Regions from separate parts of the Arthrobacter sp. 10T425 genome, predicted to be linked through region 3. Evidence: riboswitches for the same ligand, from Rfam matches in the RefSeq annotation. Region 3 holds a riboswitch; each other region holds the start of a gene.
What was found. Region 3 has a riboswitch for cyclic di-AMP ahead of AC1DDH_RS17355 (aggregation-promoting factor C-terminal-like domain-containing protein). Riboswitches for the same ligand answer to the same signal wherever they lie in the genome.
Positions count from the first base shown of each region.

Region 1: linked by a shared signal. The riboswitch ahead of AC1DDH_RS00880 (hypothetical protein) and the one ahead of AC1DDH_RS17355 (aggregation-promoting factor C-terminal-like domain-containing protein) in region 3 are both predicted to bind cyclic di-AMP.
Region 2: linked by a shared signal. The riboswitch ahead of AC1DDH_RS09300 (NlpC/P60 family protein) and the one ahead of AC1DDH_RS17355 (aggregation-promoting factor C-terminal-like domain-containing protein) in region 3 are both predicted to bind cyclic di-AMP.

Region 1 covers NZ_JBFTGZ010000001.1:172,959-179,185, reverse strand. The annotation lists gene AC1DDH_RS00890 (response regulator transcription factor) at 1-572, shown strand, start outside; gene AC1DDH_RS00885 (sensor histidine kinase) at 565-1,566, shown strand; gene AC1DDH_RS00880 (hypothetical protein) at 1,712-2,398, opposite strand; cyclic di-AMP (ydaO/yuaA leader) riboswitch at 2,406-2,608, opposite strand; gene AC1DDH_RS00875 (hypothetical protein) at 2,810-3,058, shown strand; gene AC1DDH_RS00870 (cation:proton antiporter) at 3,055-4,260, shown strand; gene AC1DDH_RS00865 (DNA alkylation repair protein) at 4,319-5,023, opposite strand; gene AC1DDH_RS00860 (hypothetical protein) at 5,149-5,754, shown strand; gene AC1DDH_RS00855 (esterase/lipase family protein) at 6,098-6,227, shown strand, end outside.
Region 2 covers NZ_JBFTGZ010000006.1:108,537-114,763, forward strand. The annotation lists gene AC1DDH_RS09290 (iron-dependent transcriptional repressor DtxR) at 1-238, shown strand, start outside; cyclic di-AMP (ydaO/yuaA leader) riboswitch at 389-603, shown strand; gene AC1DDH_RS09295 (M23 family metallopeptidase) at 608-1,429, shown strand; cyclic di-AMP (ydaO/yuaA leader) riboswitch at 1,566-1,735, shown strand; gene AC1DDH_RS09300 (NlpC/P60 family protein) at 2,031-2,789, shown strand; gene AC1DDH_RS09305 (HNH endonuclease) at 3,009-3,509, shown strand; gene mobA (molybdenum cofactor guanylyltransferase) at 3,604-4,275, shown strand; gene AC1DDH_RS09315 (DUF6457 domain-containing protein) at 4,297-4,584, shown strand; gene AC1DDH_RS09320 (molybdopterin molybdotransferase MoeA) at 4,581-6,170, shown strand.
Region 3 covers NZ_JBFTGZ010000017.1:17,549-23,775, reverse strand. The annotation lists gene AC1DDH_RS17365 (glycosyltransferase family 39 protein) at 1-799, opposite strand, end outside; gene AC1DDH_RS17360 (bifunctional glycosyltransferase family 2/GtrA family protein) at 800-2,233, opposite strand; gene AC1DDH_RS17355 (aggregation-promoting factor C-terminal-like domain-containing protein) at 2,394-3,233, opposite strand; cyclic di-AMP (ydaO/yuaA leader) riboswitch at 3,233-3,392, opposite strand; gene AC1DDH_RS17350 (sensor histidine kinase) at 3,576-5,186, opposite strand; gene AC1DDH_RS17345 (response regulator transcription factor) at 5,208-5,948, opposite strand; gene AC1DDH_RS17340 (hypothetical protein) at 6,191-6,227, shown strand, end outside.

The DNA of each region.
Region 1 (6,227 bases), on a different contig from region 3:
CCAACGGCCGCGACGGCCTCCACCAGGGGCTGACCGGGAGCTGGGACATCATGGTGGTGGACCGCGGGCTGCCCGGCATGGACGGCATCGCCCTCATTACGGCTTTGCGCTCGAAAGGCATTGCCACGCCCATCCTGATCCTGACCGCGCTGGGCGATGCCGACGAAAAAGTCAGGGGCCTGGACGCCGGAGCCAACGATTACGTGACCAAGCCGTTCGACGCCGGCGAACTGGCAGCACGCCTGCGCGCACTGACGCGGACTTTCACTCCCCCGGCCCCGGCACCGGTGGCGATCGGGGATTGGGAACTGGATCCAACGCAGCGCTCCGTCCGTTCCGTCTACGGGCAAACGGTGTCACTGACCGCAAAGGAAGGCCAGCTGCTGGCTGCCCTGGCCGCGGAACCGGACCGCGTCTTCACCCGGGATGAGCTCCTCGCGGCGTGCTTCCACGCCTCGGAGCAGCCCGGCGTGATCGATACCTATGTTCATCACCTGCGCCGGAAGATCTCCAAAGCAGTGATCCGCACGGTGCACGGCCTCGGATACCAGATTGGCGAAGCCCATGAGTGACGGCCGGCCGGCCGGCGGAAATCCGGACCACTCCATCCTGCGCAAGGCTTCCCTCAAGGTCGCGGTGCGGATCAGTGCTGCGTGCGCGGTCATGGTTCTCGGGCTGCTCGCCGCCACGGCGCTGTACCTCACGAACCAACTGGCCCATCCTGAAGTGCCGGGCTCGGCGGCGGCCGGGACGGCCTACACCTACCTGGATTCCAAAGACGTCCTCGAAGCCATGATCATCGCCGGGGTGGCGGGAATCCTGCTGGCCGGAATCGTCGGGTGGCTCAGTGCGCGCAGCGCGATTCGTCCCCTCAGTGATGCCCTGGCAAGGGAGCGGCGTTTTATCCAGGATGCCAGCCACGAATTGCGCACGCCATTGACCATCCTGGACACCAGGATCCAGCTGGCCCAGCGCAACACTGTGCCCGGCTCCAGGCAAAGCCACGACCTGGCCCGGATCCGGGAGGACGCCGCGACGCTGACAGGGATTGTCAACGAACTGCTCCTCGCGGCAACCGCGGAGGCCCCGGACCGTTCCTCGCCCCCTGCCGACCTCGCCGACGCTGCCGCCAGCGTCGCCGGCAGCCTCCAGCAGGTGGCAGAGCAGCGCCAGGTGCGTCTGGAATTCTCTGCCGATGCCCGGCCGCTGGCCCGGATCGAGAAGAATGCGCTGCGGCGTGCCGTGCTGGCCCTGGCGGACAACGCGCTGGCCCACACGCCTCCGGGCGGCCGCGTGTCCATCACGACCTCAATCGAGCAGAAGCGCGCCGTGATCACGGTGGCGGACTCCGGGACCGGAATCACCGGCGTCGATCAGGCCCGGATCTTTGACCGGTTCGTGCGGACGGCCGGCACCTCACAGGGACAGCGGAGCTTTGGCATAGGCCTGGCCCTGGTCCGGGAGATTGCCGTCGCGGCCGGGGGCACCGTCGAGGTGGCCGCGACGGGCGACGAGGGAACCGTCATGAAGTTGATGCTTCCGCTCATGGGCAGCGGGAATCCCTGAGGTCCATGCGCCGGGGAAAGATATGCCAACGGGATCCCGGACTCCCGAATGCGGAGACAGGAAAGACCGGCGGTCGAGTTGCCCCCAAGGGAACTCGAGCGCCGGTCTTTCCGGATTGTCTGGCCCCGGGTCGGGGCCGTGCGGCTTAGGCGCGGACGAACGTCACGCCGCCGGTCGCGGTGAGCCAGGACAGCGGGTGGACCATGGTCTGGTTCTTGCCGTTCATGCCGCCACTGACCACCTGGCCGTTGCCGGCGTAGATGCCGACGTGGCCGGACTGGACCACCATGTCACCGGGCTGCGGCGTCGCCACAACGGTTCCAAGGCCAAGGAACGCGCGGGGACCGATGTCGCCAACGGGCTTACCCGCGGCGCCAAGGGCCTTTTCCACCATGGCGGTGCAGTCCTGGGTGATGCCCACCTGGCTGTAGGCGGCCGAGAGCATGATGGCGTTGCGTCCGCCCGCGGGCGGCGCGGCCGGCGCTGCAGCCGGAGCTGCTGCCGGAGCGGCCTGCACCTGGATGACCGGCTTGGCCGGAGCCTTGGGCGCTGCCGCCGGAGCTGCAGCGGGAGCCGGAGCCGGTGCGACGGGCTGTTCGATGACCGGCGCGGCAACAGAATCCACTGCGGGGCGCTCGAAGCTGATCTTGACGCTTGAATCGGCGCTGACGGGGGCACTGACCTGTCCGGTGACGTCGACGGTCGACGCCGGAGCAGAGTCACGCTGCACGGGGGCGGTGGCGGCGTTGGCGGCCATTCCGCTGGTCAGGACCAGGCCGGATGCGGCGGCGAGGACGGCGGCATGGCGCGCAAAAGTATTGACTGAAGTCATGAAAAATGTAGCCTCTCCCAATGCCTGCGAGGTGAGCTGTCGGATTCGGATGGGAGGCACCCGGCCGCACTCCCGGGCCCGTCGTTGCGGGCACTGTGCGGCTTCACCCCAAGACCTGCATATCAGCAGATCAAAAGTGGTTTCCCCGTCTCTGCCGGACGTTGATGCGAGTTACCCCCGGGCCGCGGCAGAGTTAGGCAATCGGCTGGGGAGCGCCCGTATCGGAGACAACAGGCACTCATCAACCGTAGCGCGAACCGCACCCGAAAGTCACATTCAGGTAACGGAGCCGTGATGCCGGGCCGCAATTTGCCCATAGGGCGGCGCCGTTTCCGAACATAGGATGATGCCATCAGCACCACCGGAAGCGGAGGCCCGAAAATGAACAGCCATTGTGTCGCCATCTGCCAGTTGAGCACTCAGCCCCAAGAGGATTTCGACGTCAACACCGAGCTGCTGATCCTCGACGGCGGGGACGTCCACGTGAGCACATGGGACGCGGAACCGCGCGACGGGGGTTTCGACGAGCACATCCTCAATGACCGGGTGGACGCGCTCGGGTACATGGTTGTCAACGACTGGGCTTTCCTGGACGGCAAGGCCTATGCGGTGGTGGAACGGCGGTCAGGCCCGGCGCCGGCCGGCCGCCGCGAACCGTGACCTTCCTGTCGCTGGCGCTGATCGCCGTCATCGCCTTGGCTGGCCCCCTGCTGGCCCTGCCGGCGCGCTGGCACTTGCCTGTCATGCTGGGTGAGCTGCTGGCCGGCATCGCGATCGGGCGCTCAGGCCTGGCCCTGGTGGACCCCGCGGACCCGACGTTCACCCTGCTGGCCAATATCGGGTTTGCGCTGATGATGTTCGTGGCAGGCACCCACGTTCCCGTGCGGGATCCGCACATCCGTGGCGCCCTCGGCAAAGGCTCCCGCCGGGCGATGGTGGCCGCAGCGGCAGCGGTGGTGATCGGAACCGGCATCGGACTGCTGTTCGGGACTGGACATGCTCCCCTCTACGTCGTGCTGCTGGCCTCCTCGTCGGCCGCCCTGGTGCTTCCAATCGTCGATTCCCTGCGCCTCGGCGGGCCAGATGTCGTCGCTATGACAGCGCAGGTGGCAATAGCCGACACAGCCTGCATTGTGGCGTTGCCGCTCCTGGTGGATCCGCCCCACGCAGTCCAGGCGGCGCTGGGTGTCCTCGCGGTGACCGGGTGCGCGGTAGTGCTCTTTGTCGGCTTGCGCTGGCTGGAGCGCCAGGGAATCCGTCGGCGCGTGCACCGGCTCTCGGAAAGCCGCAAGTTTGCCCTGGAGCTACGGATCCAGCTGGCCGTGCTCTTCACCCTGGCCGGTGTCGCGACGTGGAGCAATGTGTCTGTGATGATGGCAGGCTTTTCTTTCGGCCTGGTGATGGCTGCGGTCGGCGAACCGCGGCGGCTGGCCCGGCAACTGTTCGCGCTCAGCGACGGCTTCCTGGGTCCGCTCTTCTTCGTGTGGCTGGGTGCATCGCTGACTCTAAGGGACCTGGCCGGGCACCCGGACATGATGGCCCTCGGCCTGTTGCTGGGGGCCGGGGCCCTGCTGGCCCACGCCGACCTGGCTTTCCTGGGACTCCCGCTGTCGCTCGGGGTGTTGTCGGCGGCCCAGCTTGGCGTACCGGTGGCTGCGGCGAGCATCGGCACGCAGCTTCAGGTCCTGCTCCCGGGCGAGGCCGCGGCCCTGCTGGTGGGAGCGCTGGTCACCATAGCCGCGGGCGCCGTCGCCGGGTCACGGGCGGCGAGGACTTTCGCGGTCCCGGCAAATGCCGGCGGCAAGTCCGGAAATTCCGGCAGCGCCGTTGGGCAGGGCGATCCGGGGGGTCCGAAGGCCTGACAGTCCGAATGTCTAAATGCCTGGGCCAAAGCCGAGCCGGCGGCGAAATTTCGGAGGGTCATTCTCCAATTGACGTGAATTGCAGCTCCGGCCTCCACTTTGCCATCTCTGCCTGGACCCGGGAGACGGCATCCCGGACAGCTGTGCCGTCGGCGTCGAACGTCCCGCCCGGCTCGCCGAGCACCTCGTTGGCGTGCCGGAGGAACCTGTCCCAGTCCCCCGCGCCCGCGCGCAGCGCCAGCAACGGCGAGAGAAGCGCGGCCCGGCGCAGCCAGGCATCGGGCTCGCGCACCCACCGGTCCAGCACGCTGTCGGCCCGCACCCTGGCCAGAACATCGAGTCCGTCCACCAGGGGCCCGACGACGTCGACGGCGAGCGGATCCACAAGGTCCCGCACCCGCGCCTGCCGGATGAAGCCCTCCAGCCGGGTGAGGTCCGAGTTGGTCAGCAGCTTCACGTTGGCCTGCAGCAGGACCACGGCGGCCAGCCGGCGCTCGAAAACCGGCGCGGCCCCCGGGCCGGAGCCTCCGATCGCGGAGCCCCACAGTTCGGAACTCAGCGCAGTGACCTCATCGCGAGACAGCCCGGGATAGCGGCGGCCGGCATCCCGGACCGTGCCGCGCACGGCGCCCACGGACGTGCCGTAGAACCGGAGGCCGCTGCCCGCCGGCTCCGTTTCCAGCCGCGCCTGAAGCTGCTCAGCGCGGCGCCAGGAAGCTTCGCGCTGCAGCGAGAGGTCGATGAATTCGCCGGCATCACTCACCTGTCCATTCTTTCCCCTCGCGGCTCGCGGCGGAAACGCGGTGCCAAGCCGTCCTGGGCGGTGGGCCCGGACCATCTGCCTAGACTGAACTGGCAAGCCTCCGATCGAAAGCGGTTTACGCAACCATGCACACCAAGCTGACACTCGCCATCGCACTTTCCGCCATGACGCTGGGGGTGGCAGGGTGCGCTGCCCCTGCGCCATCTACCGCACCGTCGCCTGAGTCACCTGCGGCATCCGCGGCGCCGGCCTCTGATTTCGCATTAGACATCACGGGGGCGCCCGGCCGGATCGCCCAGGCCGGCCTCACTGTGCTGACGGCGGAGGGCAACGTGGACCACTATCACGCACATCTGGACGTGCTGAAGGACGGCAAGCCCATCGCGGTGCCGGCCAATATCGGCATCACCACCGGAGTTGACCAAAGGGCCAACGGCATCTCAGCCCTGCACACCCACGACACCACGGGCGTGGTCCACATCGAGTCCCCCACCGCCGGCCAGGTCTTCACCCTCGGGCAGCTCCTGACGGAGTGGGGCGTCCTCGGTGGCAACGGCGCCCCCGGCACCGGTGGGGGTTCGCTGGATGGCTGGACCGTTTACGTGAACGGCCGGAAGTTCGACGCCGGGATCCGGGACCTCCCGTTCAAGGCGCACGACGAGATCGTCCTGTCCTACGGCACCGCGCCGGCGACGATCCAGGCCTCCTACGATTTTCCGCCCGGAGAGTGAGGTGACCGGAGAGTGAGGTGACCGGGGGCGACGGCGGGCGGCATGCCCTACCTGCACAACTGTGCAGCAGTCTCCCCACGCAACCCCAACTGGCACCAGCGCCGTCGAAAAATGCATGCACAAACGTGCATGTTGGAGGGATCCGCGGAGCACCTTCCCTAGCGTGAATTGAGAGCCGTGAGTCGGATCACAGCGGGGGCTGATCCCCTACCTCACTTCCATTTCCACAGACCGTCACAGATGACGTGTCCAACCGAAGAGGTAATCCGTGCCATACCCGAAAACGCCCGCAGCACTCGCAGCGCTGGCAGCTGCGACCTCGGCGCTGCTCGGCGCATCCCTGATGGGTGTGCCGGCGGCCCAGGCCGACACCGTTGACGTTTCGCCGCCAGGCGCGAATGACTGGTCCTGCAAGCCCTCGGCAGCCCACCCCTACCCGGTGGTCCTGGTGCCGGGAACCTTCGAAAACATGG
Region 2 (6,227 bases), on a different contig from region 3:
GCTGGAGGCCATGGCCGGCTACGGGGTAAGTTCCCGGGTTACGGTCAACCGGCTCGCGGAGCCGATCCAGGTGGAGCCGGAGCTTCTGGCCCAGCTCGACGAGGGCGGAATCAGGCCTGGCGCGCTTGTCTCGCTGGAGCGGGTGGGGGAGTACATCTCGGTCCGCGTCCCCGATATCGAAGGTGCCCTGGAACTGCCGCCCGAGGTTGCCGCGCACGTCTTTGTAACAGTCGCCTGACCAGCCACTACGCGCCGGTCATGGGACGACCCATGAGTTGTCCACAATTGCGGTTACGGATTTATTACCGGGCGGCTTAATCGCCTATAGTTAGTGCCCAGTACCGATACCAAAGCGTTACCTGATCCGAAGCCGAGCCCTGCCAGCGGATCAGTCGCAGAACTACCTCCTGGCAGGGGCGGGGGAACCACTTTCGGCTGCTACTTCGGCAGCCTTGGGGTGAAGTCCGTCAGCGGCAAGCAGCTTCCACCGAAGGATCCCCTGGGGATGCATCTGTGCGTGGCTGCTTGCAACGGCGGACCGGGTCTTTGATCTCTCTGACCCGAATCCGACAGCTAACTTCGCAGGCCATCCAGAGAGGAACCGTTCTTGACCACCCAGACCTCCAGGGGCCGTCGCCGCGCGACCGGTCCCGCACCGGAGCCGCGTCCCGTCGTCGCACACACGGCCGAACGCCCGCGGGACGTGCACCGGGATGAACGCCGTCGCCGTCGCAGTCCGTTCCGCCAGGTCACGGACTTTGCCGCGGCCAGCGGGGTCGGGCAGAAGGCCGGGATCGCCCTGGCCGCAACTGGTCTGGTTCTGACCGTGACGGTCCCCGTCACGAGCCCGGTGATGGCTTCGAATCCGGGCGGGTCCGGCGCGCTCTCCGCTGCCGTGCAGCCGGATGTCACCGCTGCCGCCGCCGCCAAAGTCGACTTCAACCGCACGGCCGTCACCACGAAGGGCGATCCGGACGGGAAACTCAAGCAGCTGCTGAGCGCCCAGTCTGTGGGCACCATCACCCGCGCGGCATCGGCCGGCACCCTGGGTGCGCCGCTCGACCAGCTGGTCACGGCCTCGCCCTTCGGCTACCGTGTCAGCCCCATTACCGGGGGCGCGGGGGAGTTCCACCGCGGCCAGGATTTCGCCGCCCAGTGCGGCACGGCGGTCCACGCGGCCGCCAGCGGCACCGTGACCTTCAACGGCTGGCATCCCTTCGGCGGGGGGAACCGCGTGGTCATCGATCACGGCAACGGCCTGGAGACCACGTACAACCACCTGTCCTCGGCCTCGGTCAAGGTCGGCCAGAAGGTTTCCCGCGGTGACGTCGTCGCCATGAGCGGAACCACCGGCGCCTCCACGGGCTGCCACCTCCACTTTGAAGTGATGGTCAACGGCGATGTCGTTGACCCGCTCGGCTGGCTCTAAAAAGACGATGGGCTGCTCTCAACTTCCTGTGACACGCCGTGATCTGAATGTGACATTGGATCCGGACTGCTGTAGGGTTTGAAGCACGCCAACTTTTCCGAAGTTGGCGCTCTTGAGTGGATTGCCTAGCTCTGCCACCGCTCAAGGTCCGTTCGCATTACATCGTCTGGCAGGGGCGGGGGAACCAATTTTGGCCTTCGAAAGAAGGCCTTGGGGTTAAGTCGCAAAGCTTCCCAGGAAGCAGCGCGGCCGGGTGACTCCCATCCGAATCCGACAGCTCACCTCGTAGGCATTGGGAGAGGCTACTTTCGTGTCTTCACGCCACAATTCTGCGCGCATGCGCACCGGCGAGGCTCTGTCGAGCCCGCTGGAATCCACATCACGTGCCGCCCTTGCCGGCGCCCGGATTGGATCACGTTCCGCAGGCTCAATCTCTAGCGAGCCCGGACAGCATGCAGTTTCCGCTTTTGGCGCGTCTTCGCAGTACACCCTTCGCTAAGTAACCCATTTCGGGGCGATCCGGCGTACCCCCAAGATGCCGGAGCGTCCTCAGTCCGCGCCCGAAAGCGCGCGGTCCAAGGATCACGAAAGAGAGAACTTAATGACTACTCGTGCAAACGTTGCACGGCACCGCGCCGAGGTCACCAAGACCAACTCGCTGGCTGTTATTGCTAAGGCTGTCGGCGACAACGCCGGCGGCGTGGGTCGTCAGGCTGCGGTCATCGCCGCAGCTTCCGGTCTGGTCCTGACCAGCGGAATCGCAGCCAACGCTGCTGAAACCAATGTTCAGCGCGAATCCACCTCCGCTTCGGCCCTGGAAGTCCAGTCCGCAGCTCCGGCCACCATCTCGGCCGCTTCCACCATCGCGATCTCCTACGAGAAGCCCGCCGTGACCACCACGCCGGCTCCCGTTGTCGAGGCTCCCAAGCCCGTTGTCAAGGTCCAGGACGCCACGGCCACCCGCGCCGGCGGCACCGAGCTTGGCGTCAGCGGCGGCGTCGCTGCCCAGGCCCCCGCTGGCATCGGAAGCGGCGCAGGCGCGACCATCGCCGCCGCTGCCTACGCACAGATCGGCGTGGCGCAGGACTGCACCGCCCTCGCCACCAACGCCCTGGCCGCGGCAGGCATCCACTACCACGGCTGGCCGGCAGGTTACCTGTCCCTGGGCCGCACCGTGAGCGCCGCCGAGGCACGCCCGGGCGACCTCGCTTACTACCAGAACGGCGGCGTGGGCATGGCTCACATCGCGGTCTACGTCGGCAACGGCATGGCAGTGCACGGCGGCTGGAACGGCGGCACCACCGCGCTGTACAGCGTCAACGTCGGCTCCGGCCCGGTCTTCATCCGCGTCGGCGCCTAAGCACGAACCCCAGCATTCCGAAAGACCCCCGCCTGCAGGCGGGGGTCTTTTGCGTTGCCGTGCAGTGAACTTTCCGCGCCCGGGACCGCACCGGTGAAAAAATATTCGGTGATCCGGCACTTGAGTGTTTACTCTTGTGTTGTCGATCCATAGCCCGACCATGCAGAGGGCAGCCGGCCCTCGTGCCGCTGGCGGGTGCGGCCGTGAAGAGGTATGCGGATGCGCACTCTCGTTCTGAATGCTGGATATGAACCGCTGGCGGTCATCACCTTCCGCCGGGCGCTCGTCCTTGTCCTGACCGGAAAGGCCAGCGTGGTGGCCGAAGGGGACGACCCCGTGGTCGGCCCCCAGGACATTTTGGGCCGCCCGTCCGTGATCCTGCTGAACCGCTACATCCGGCCCAGGTACAACACAATGACTGCGGTGAGCCGCCGCGGCGTGCTGCGCCGGGATGCCCACCGCTGCGCGTACTGCGGCAAGGCTGCCCACACCATCGACCACATCCAGCCCAAATCGCGGGGCGGGGCCGACTCCTGGGAGAATCTGGTGGCGGCGTGCCTGCGGTGCAACAACGCCAAGAGCGACCATACGCCGGCGGAGATGGGCTGGAAGATCGGTTTTGTTCCGGGCCCGCCAAAGGGTGCCATCTGGCAGATCAAGGAACTCGAGAAGCCGACGCCGGCCTGGGATCCGTTCCTGCTGCCTGAATCGGCTGCCTGATCTGCCCCCTTGCTGATTGATCAGCCGGTGAAGACGCTGCCGGCGCACGTGACGGCTTGTTCGGTGGCCGCTGGCGCCGCGCTAGGCTGAAACGATGGAGTTCGATGCCATCATTCTCGCCGGGGGGCGGTCCTCACGCCTCGGCGGCGTGCCCAAATCCGGGCTGGTCTACGACGGCGCCACCCTCCTGGAGCGGTCACTGCGGGCCGCCGGCGCGGCGGGGCGCACCGTCGTCGTCGGCCCCGACCCCGGGGGCCTGCCCGGCGGCGTCCTGACCTGCCGGGAAGAGCCGCCCTTCGCGGGTCCGGCCGCAGCCATCGCGGCGGGGCTGGCCGCCCTGGCCGCCGATCACGCGAGCCGGCACGCAGCAGCCGCGCCCTATACCCTCGTCCTGGCGTGTGACATGCCCCGGTCGGAAGGCGCGGTCCATGCCCTGGCCGAGGCGCTGGCCGCGTCCGGTGCAGGCACGCCGGAAAGGGACGCGGCCGACGGCGTCATGGCCGTCTCGGCCGACGGCCGGAAACAGCCGCTCGCGGGCTTTTATGGCACGGCCGTGCTACATCGTTCTGTCGCGGACGCCGCGTCCCGGGACCGGCTGGAAAACGCGTCGGTGTTCGCCCTTCTTGCTAGGCTGGACGTGCGGGAAGTTCGCGTTCCCCCGGGTTCCACGGATGACGTCGACACCTGGGATGACGCGTCCGCACTGGGGGTATCCGGCAGGATTCCCGACGGCGGTCCGGGCTCCGGCCCGGCTCTGCACAGCTGAACTCGACCATGGAGGCAAACGGTGAAAAGCCAGGACGAAACACTGGAAGACTGGTGCCGTGCCCTGCTCCAGGCCCTGGAGCTGGACGACGTTGAGATTGACGTGAATGAGGTCCTCGCCCTGGCCGGCGTGGCCGCCCATTCCGTGGTGCGCCCGGCGGCACCGCTGACCACATTCATTGCCGGCTTTGCGGCCGGCCTGGCCTCAGGCTCCGGGCAGGCCACGGACTCCGTGTCCATGGAGTCCGCGATGGCCGTGGCCCGCCGGCTCGCCAAGGACTACGCAGCCGCCGAAACTTCCGGGGCATGACGGCTGCGGCCCCGGACGGCAACGGCCCCGCTGCCCCTGGCAGAGATGGCGGTGAAGATGGCGTCAACGATACCGGCGGAAATGGCGTCGGAACTGGCGGTGGAGAGGCTCCCGTAGACGGCCCTGGTGGCCCTCACATCGCGGCGCACCAGGATGCAGCGGGCGAAGACACTGCGGACCAGGATGCAGCGGACGAGGAGGCAGGGGACCAGGGCGCCGCGGACCAGGACGCCGCGGACCAGGACGCCGCGGACGAGGACACTGCCGCGGAGCCGCACAGGCACCTGGCCCACACGTGGCAGGAGGCCCGGCAACTCGCGTTCGAGTGCGCCGTTCCCATCCCGGCCGCCCCTGTTCCGCTGCGGCAGACGCTCGGCCGGACGCTCGCGGCGGACGTCGTTGCCCGGCAGGACATGCCCCATTACGCTTCCTCTGCCATGGACGGCTGGGCCGTCAACGGCAGCGGCCCCTGGATCCTGGCCGAACCCGGCCAGCGTCTGGCACCACATCAGGGCAGCCCGATTGCCACCGGCGGCCTCATCCCGCCCGGGGCCAAGGCCGTGTTGCGCAGCGAAAGCGGCATCATCGACGCCGACGAGGACGGCCTGCCCGTCCTGAAGCTGGGCGGCACCGCGAAGCCGGGAGACCCGCGCAACGGCGACCACATCAGGAAGGCCGGGGAGGAAGCCGCCGCCGGGGACGTACTGATCAAGCGCGGCACGGTCCTGAACCCGGCCCATCTGGCCCTCGCCGCGCTGGCCGGAAGTGACACCCTTCCCGTGCTCGGCAAGGCCGTGGTCCGCCTCGTTTTCACTGGCTCCGAGGTCGTGACGAGCGGGATACCGGCACCCGGGCAGGTCCGCGACACCTTCGGACCCCAACTGGCCGCCGTGGTGGGAATGCTCGGCGGGATCTGTACCGAAGAAGTGAAAGTCGGCGACACCTACGCCGAGTGGCTCGCCGCCCTCGAGGACACCGATCCTGCCGGTGAAAACCTGCCTGCCGACGTCGTGGTCACCACCGGCGGCACGGGGCGCTCCGGGACAGACCACCTCAGGCGCTCGGTCGCCGAGCTCGGCGGCCGCCTGCTGATCGACGGAATCGCCATGCGCCCGGGCCACCCCGCCGTGCTGGCCGAGCTGCCGGACGGCCGTTACATCCTCGGCCTGCCAGGAAACCCGCTAGCGGCCATGATGGCGCTGTCCACGATCGGTGCCCCACTCCTGGCGGCACTCGGGCACAGCGCGATCCCCCCGCTCAGCGAGGTGCCCTGCGGCTCGACAATTGACGCCGACCCGGGCCGGACCCGGCTCATGCCCTTCCGGCTGCTCTATGGCATGGCATCGCCGGCGCAGCACACCGGCCCGGGAATGATGCGGGGGCTGGCCGCCGCCGACGGTGTGCTGGTGGTCCCGCCCCATGGCGTGCAGCTGGGGGAACTGGTCCCCGCCTTCGCCCTCCCGTGGGGTGCGCCGTTGCCTGACGCGTCGGCAGCGGCCGCCGAACAGAAGCCGGCGGCGAAGCGGACCGCCAGGAAAACCTCGGCCAGTGACGGGCCGGTGGACTGGAGTGCCCTTTTGGGCTGAGTCCTGGCCCGCTGCGCCGGCGCGGAGACAAGGCACGCCGCCAGGATCAGGCACTTA
Region 3 (6,227 bases):
CCAGCAGGTGCAGGAGCCGGCGGCCGAGGGTGGTGGGCGCCGCCCACAGGTAGGCCAGGGCCAGCCCGGGAACGATCAGGAAGCCCTGCAGCATCTTGCTCAGGAACGCCAGGCCGATGACCGCGCCGGCCGCGGCGAGCCACTTCCAGCCGGCCTTCTCGATGGCGCGGGTGGTGAGGTAGGCCGCCAGCACCAGGCACAGGGTGAGCATCGCGTCCGGGTTGTTGAACCGGAACATGAGGGCGGCCACCGGGGTCAGCGCCAGGGCGCCGCCGGCGAGCAGGCCCGCGGCCGGCCCGGACACCCGCTTGATGGTCAGGTAGAGAAGCCCGACAGCGGCCACTCCCATGAGCGCCTGGGGAATGAGCATGCTCAGGGCCGAGAAACCAAAGATCCGTCCCGCGAGGGCGGGAATCCAGAGTGCGGCCGGGGGCTTGTCCACCGTGATGGCATTGCCGGCGTCGAGGGAGCCGAAGAGCAGCGCGGTCCAGTCCTTGGTCCCGGCCTGGATCGCCGCGGCATAGAAGGAGTTGGCGTAGCCGGTGGCCTCCAGATTCCACAGGTACAACGCCGCGGAGACCACCAGGAGCAGCGCTGCCGCGGGCCGCACCCAGCGGGGCTGCGGTCCGAACAGCAGCCGGTCCCGGCGGCCTTGGGCGGCCGGCGCCGGGGACGCGGGCAGATGGGGCGCCGTCCCGCCGTCTCCGGGAACCTGGTGTGGCTGTTCCTCGGCGGCCGGCAGCCTGCCGGCCGGGGAACCGCCCTGGGCTCCGGCGGTGGGACTGATGGTTGCCGTCATTTACTTGGCCTTTTCTGTGCGGGGGAGGGAAGGATCGGGGGCGCCGGGCGCCGGAACGGCAGCGGCGGGCCTGTGGCGGAAAACCACCAACCGGAAGAGCAGGAACTTCACGGCCGTGGCGGCCAGGTTGGCGGCGGTAACCGTGAGCAGTTCAAGCCAGCGGTCCGGGGCCGCTCCCGACGCGGCGTGAACGAGGGCGAGTGCGCCCGAGGTCAGGGCCAGCCCGATGCCGAAGACCAGCAGCCCCTCAAAATGGTGGCGAGCCGCCTGGCTGCCGCCCTGGATGCCGAACGTGAAGCGCCGGTTGGCCGCAGTGTTGGCCACGGCAGTGGTGAGCAAGGCGAGGAAGTTTGCCAGCTGCGGGTCCATGAACCCGCGGCAGAGCAGGAAAATCGCCAGGTAGGCCAGGGTGGAGGCCACCCCGATGCTGCCGAAGCGGACGAGCTGTCCGAAGAGGCTTCCGCCGGGGCTTTGTTCCTGTGCCCGCGAGGCGGCCGGCAGCGGTCCGCGGGCCAGGGCCGCGCGCAGGTCGGGAACCGGGATCCGGCCCGAGACCAGGTCCCGGCTCAACCGTGCCATGCCGCGCAAGTCCGCGAGGGCCGTCTGGACGATGTCCACGCTGGAATCCGGGTCGTCGGTCCAGTCCACCGGGACTTCGTGGACGCGCAGGCCGCACTTTTCTGCCAGAACCAGCAGCTCGGTGTCGAAGAACCAGGCGTTGTCCAGCGTGTGGGGAAGCAGTTGCCGGGCCACGTCCGCCCGGATCGCCTTGAAGCCGCACTGCGCGTCACTGAAGTGGGCGCCCATGAGGGCCTGGAGCAGGAAGTTGTAGCTGCGCGAGATGAATTCCCGTTTGGGTCCGCGGACCACGCGGGAGTTGCGGGACAGCCGTGTCCCGATCGCCAGGTCGGAGTGCCCGGAAATGAGCGGGGCAAGGAGCGGGCCGAGGGCCGCCAGATCAGTGGAAAGATCCACATCCATGTACGCCAGGACCGGCGACGGCGAGGCCAGCCACACCTTGCGGAGTGCGTTTCCGCGGCCCTTTTCTGCCATATGGACCACCGTCACTTCGCGCAGCTCGCGGGCTACCCGTTCCGCGGCCTTGAGCGTTCCGTCGGTGCTGGCGTTGTCCGCCACGGTGATCCGGAAGGAATGCGGGAAGGCGCCGAGCAGGTACGCGTGGAGCCGGCGCAGGCAGGCCTCGAGGTCCCGTTCCTCGTTAAAGACCGGGATGGTGACGTCCAGCAGGGGCGTGCTGGCGCGCGTATCAATGGCCGTGCGCCGGCCGCCGGGGACGGTCAGGGCCCCGGCGATCGGGCCCGGGACGGGTGCGTCGGCCAGGGCAAGCCCCGAGGGTGCCCCGGGGGCCGCCGGGCCGGCCGGCGTCGCCGTGGAGCGGGGCAGGGTTCCTGTGGCCTGGTCTGTGAATGTCATGGCTCAACTTTCCCGGCGGCCCATATGAGGGCTTTAGGGTCAAGCTGTGCGGGGGCTGTGGAAGTCCGGGCCGCCGGGGCCGGTCCGGCCGTGGAGACGCAAAGAGGCCCCGGATCCATGCGGATCCGGGGCCTCCAGGGCGGGGGCGGCTAGTGCCGGTTTAGTACCAGTTGTGTGCGTAGTGGAAGTTCAGGGCACCGCAGGGGGAACCGTAGCGCGACTTGACGTAGTTCAGGCCCCAGTTGATCTGGGTCCGGTAGTTGGTCATGTAATCGGCGCCGGCGCTCGCCATCTTCGAGGCGGGCAGGGACTGGACCACGCCGTAGGCGCCGCTGCTGGCGTTCGTGGCGGTGGTCTTCCAGTCGGATTCCTTGGTCCACAGCTTGTGCAGGCACTGCATCTGGCCGGGTGCCCAGCCATAGCTTCCCAGCTGGGACGCGGCGTAGGCCTGCGCGCCGGCGGGGTCGTCGACTGCGACCGGCGCGGCTGCCGGTGCCGGTGCCGGAGCGGCTGCCGGTGCCGGAGCGGGGGCCGCCGCGGGAGCCGGAGCAGGTGCGGGGGCTGCCGCGGGGGCCGGAGCAGGTGCTGCCGCAGCTGCCGGTGCGGCAGCAGCGGGCACGTGGATCAGCGCTTCGGCTGCCTCAACCTCCGAGATCTGGGGAGCCACGTTCTTTTCCGTGGCAGCGGTCGGCCCAGCCACCTGGACCCGCTCGAAGTTGAGCTTGGCCAGCGGGTCAGCCATCGTGGCCGTCTGGCTCGCAACGTTCGCCGTGTGGGCGCCCGGCTCTGCCGCCTGGCTCGCGGCGCCGCCACCCAGCAGCAGCGCGCACGCGGCGGTGACGACGGCGGCACGGCGGCCGGTTACACCGAGCCCGGCGGCGAACCGCGACAGGGCGGATGCCTGCTTGACCGGTTCGGCGCGGTGGCGCGACTTGGCGGCGCCAACTGAGCGGGAATGCGAACCGCCGACAGGGCGTGTTTGTACCTGGAATTCAGTCATGGTGGCCTCTCAACGCCGGCGGAGTTAGCTGTCGGGTTCGGATGAGGTCATCCGGCCGCACGGAACATCACGTGTCGGCTTCACCCCGAGGGCGCATGAAAGCAGATTGCCCGGGAACTCTGGGTCCCCCGCCTCTGCCTGGTCCAGCGGAATCCGGGAAGCGGCAGAGTTTGGCGTCCGTCCGGATATGCGGCACCGATGGCGGCGCACGCTAACGACGCTACAGGACCCGGTCGCTTAAGTCACATTTTGGTAACAGGAGTCACAGTGCCGGGGTGTCGGGTTGCGCCGGGCTCGCCGGTCGACCGTCCGGGCCGTTTGCGCCGACGGCGGCCGTTCCGGTTACGCCGGCGGCGGCGAGGCGGGCAGCCGCACGGCGAACTCCGTGCGGCCCGGCCGGGACGTGACCTCGACTGTTCCTCCGTGGGCCTCCACGATCGACTGGACAATGGACAGGCCCAACCCGCTGGTGCCCTCGGACGTCGGCGCGGCGGTCGCCGTGCCGTGACCTCCGCGGCTGCCGGAAACGGCGCCGGAGGACGAGCGTGCGGGAGCCCCGGACCCGACCCTCGCCGTCGCGACGGCAGAATCGGCGGGGACAGCTGCGGGGTTCGACGCCGGATTGGTGCGCGAGGCGTCGGCCCGGGTGAAGCGGGCGAAGACCCGGCCGATAAATTCCGGGGCGATGCCGCTGCCATTGTCTGTCACGGTGACCACGGCACTGCCGTCAGCCGAGCGCATAACGCCCGTGACCACCTTGGTCCCGGGTTCCGTGTGCTTGCGCGCATTGGACAGCAGGTTGGCGAGGACCTGGTGAAGCTGGGTCGCATCACCGCGCACCACCACGGGCTCGTCCGGAAGTTCCAGCTGCCAGATGCGGTCCGGGGCCATGACTTTCTCATCGCTGACCGTCTCGATGGCCAGTTGGGTGAGGTCGACGTCGGAGATTTTGAGCGGCTGTCCCTCGTCCAGGCGCGCCAGCAGCAGCAGGTCCTCCACGAGCGTGGTCATCCGCTCGGACTGGCTTTGCACACGGGCGAGGGACCTCTCGCCGTCGGGGGTGAAATGCTCGGTCATCCGCATCAGCTCCGTGTAGCCGCGAATGGCCGTCAGCGGGGTGCGGAGTTCGTGCGAGGCGTCGGCGACGAACTGCCGGACCTTCATCTCGCTCTCCTGCCGCGCCTCGAGAGCGTTGGAGACGTTGTCCAGCATCTTGTTCAGCGCGTAGCCCACGCTGCCCACTTCCGTTCCGGGATGGGCCGCCGACGTCGGGACGCGGACCCCGAGCGCCACCTCGCCGGCGTCCAGCGGGAGACGGGAGACCTTGGTGGCAACCTCGGAGAGCTGTTCCAGCGGCTTCATGGTCCGCCGGATCAGGGCCGTGCCGGCGAGCCCGATCAGCACGAGCCCGCCTGCGGACACCACCACCATGGTCCAGACCAGGGAGGCCAGGGTGCTTTGTTTTTCTGCCAGCGGGAGTCCGGTCACAATCACGTCGCCGTACGGTGTTCGCGCCGCCGTGAGCCGGTAGGCGCCGGCCGAAAGGCTGCGGTCCACGGACACGCCGCTCGGGGTGAGGGCCAGGAGAACCTTGTTGTCGGCGGGGGAGAGGTTCTTGACCGCGCCGTCCCCGGCCAGGAATCCTGCCCTGCTGACTTCGCCGTCCACTATCCGTGCGTTAAGCGTCCCGACGCCCTGTCCCCGGGCTTCGAGGGGGTCGGGGCGTCTGCCCGAATCGTCCGAGGAGGGCCGGCCGAATTCGCTCGAACGGTGCGAGGCCTGGTCCAGCTGGGTGTCGAGTTGCCGGGTGAGGAAGAGGTCCATGGAGGCGTAGCTGAACAAGCCCACAGCGCCGCAGATGGCCACGAGCAGCGCCATGGCGACCAGGACCAGCCGGGTGCGCAAATGCCACGTCGACGGGTTGCGCCAGTCGCGTCCGGGGACGCGGGTCATGCCGGAAAGTGAGGGCACGGATCAGTCCGCCGGTTTCAGGACGTACCCGGCTCCGCGCACCGTGTGGATCATCGGAGCGTGGTTGGCGTCGACCTTCTTGCGGAGGTAGGAAATGTACAGTTCCACGATGTTCGCCTGGCCGCCGAAGTCGTAGTCCCAGACACGGTCCAGGATCTGGGCCTTGCTGATGACCCGTTTCGGGTTTTCCATGAGGTAGCGCAGCAGCTCGAACTGCGTGGCGGTCAGGTGCATTTCCTCACCGGCCCGGGTGACTTCGCGGGTGTCGACGTTGAGCACGAGGTCTCCCACCACGAGTTCGGCGGTGTCCATGGCGGCCACTCCGGAGCGCTGGACCAGCCGGTGCAGGCGCAGCAGCACCTCTTCCATGCTGAACGGCTTGGTGACATAGTCATCGCCGCCGGCCGCCAGTCCGGTGATGCGGTCCTGGACGGCATCCTTGGCGGTGAGGAACAGCGCCGGCACCTCCGGCGCGAACGCGCGGATCCTGTTCAGCAGTTCGACGCCGTCGAACCCGGGCAACATCACGTCCAGCACCAGCACGTCGGGGCGGAACTCCTTGGCTAGCCGGACGGCTCCGGGCCCGTCCTCGGCCACGGCCACGGACCAGCCGGCCATCCGCAGCCCCATGCTCATGAGCTCGGAGAGGCTGGGCTCGTCATCCACCACGAGGGCGCGGATGGGGGAGCCGTCCGGATGCGTGAGCTGGGGAAGGTTGTTGGTCATGGAGTGCGAAGTGGCCATGGGGACAACTCTCCGATCTGCCGGTTAGGCGGGGCTTTGGGGACCCTGTGCGGCACCTGTGAATCCCAGCCTAGCGAGCTGGATGCCGTTGCGGGACCGTACGGGCCGCGCCGGCCATGTTCAAACCCCTTTACCGTCCGGCGCCAACGTCACAGGCCGGGCTGTCGGCCCGCACAGCCCAGGCACAGGATCGCTCACCACTCTGGGGTGAACACCGATCCGCACCCTAAAGGAGAAATACCATGAGCGGTCAGCATCCCGGAGCCGGTTCCGGACCAG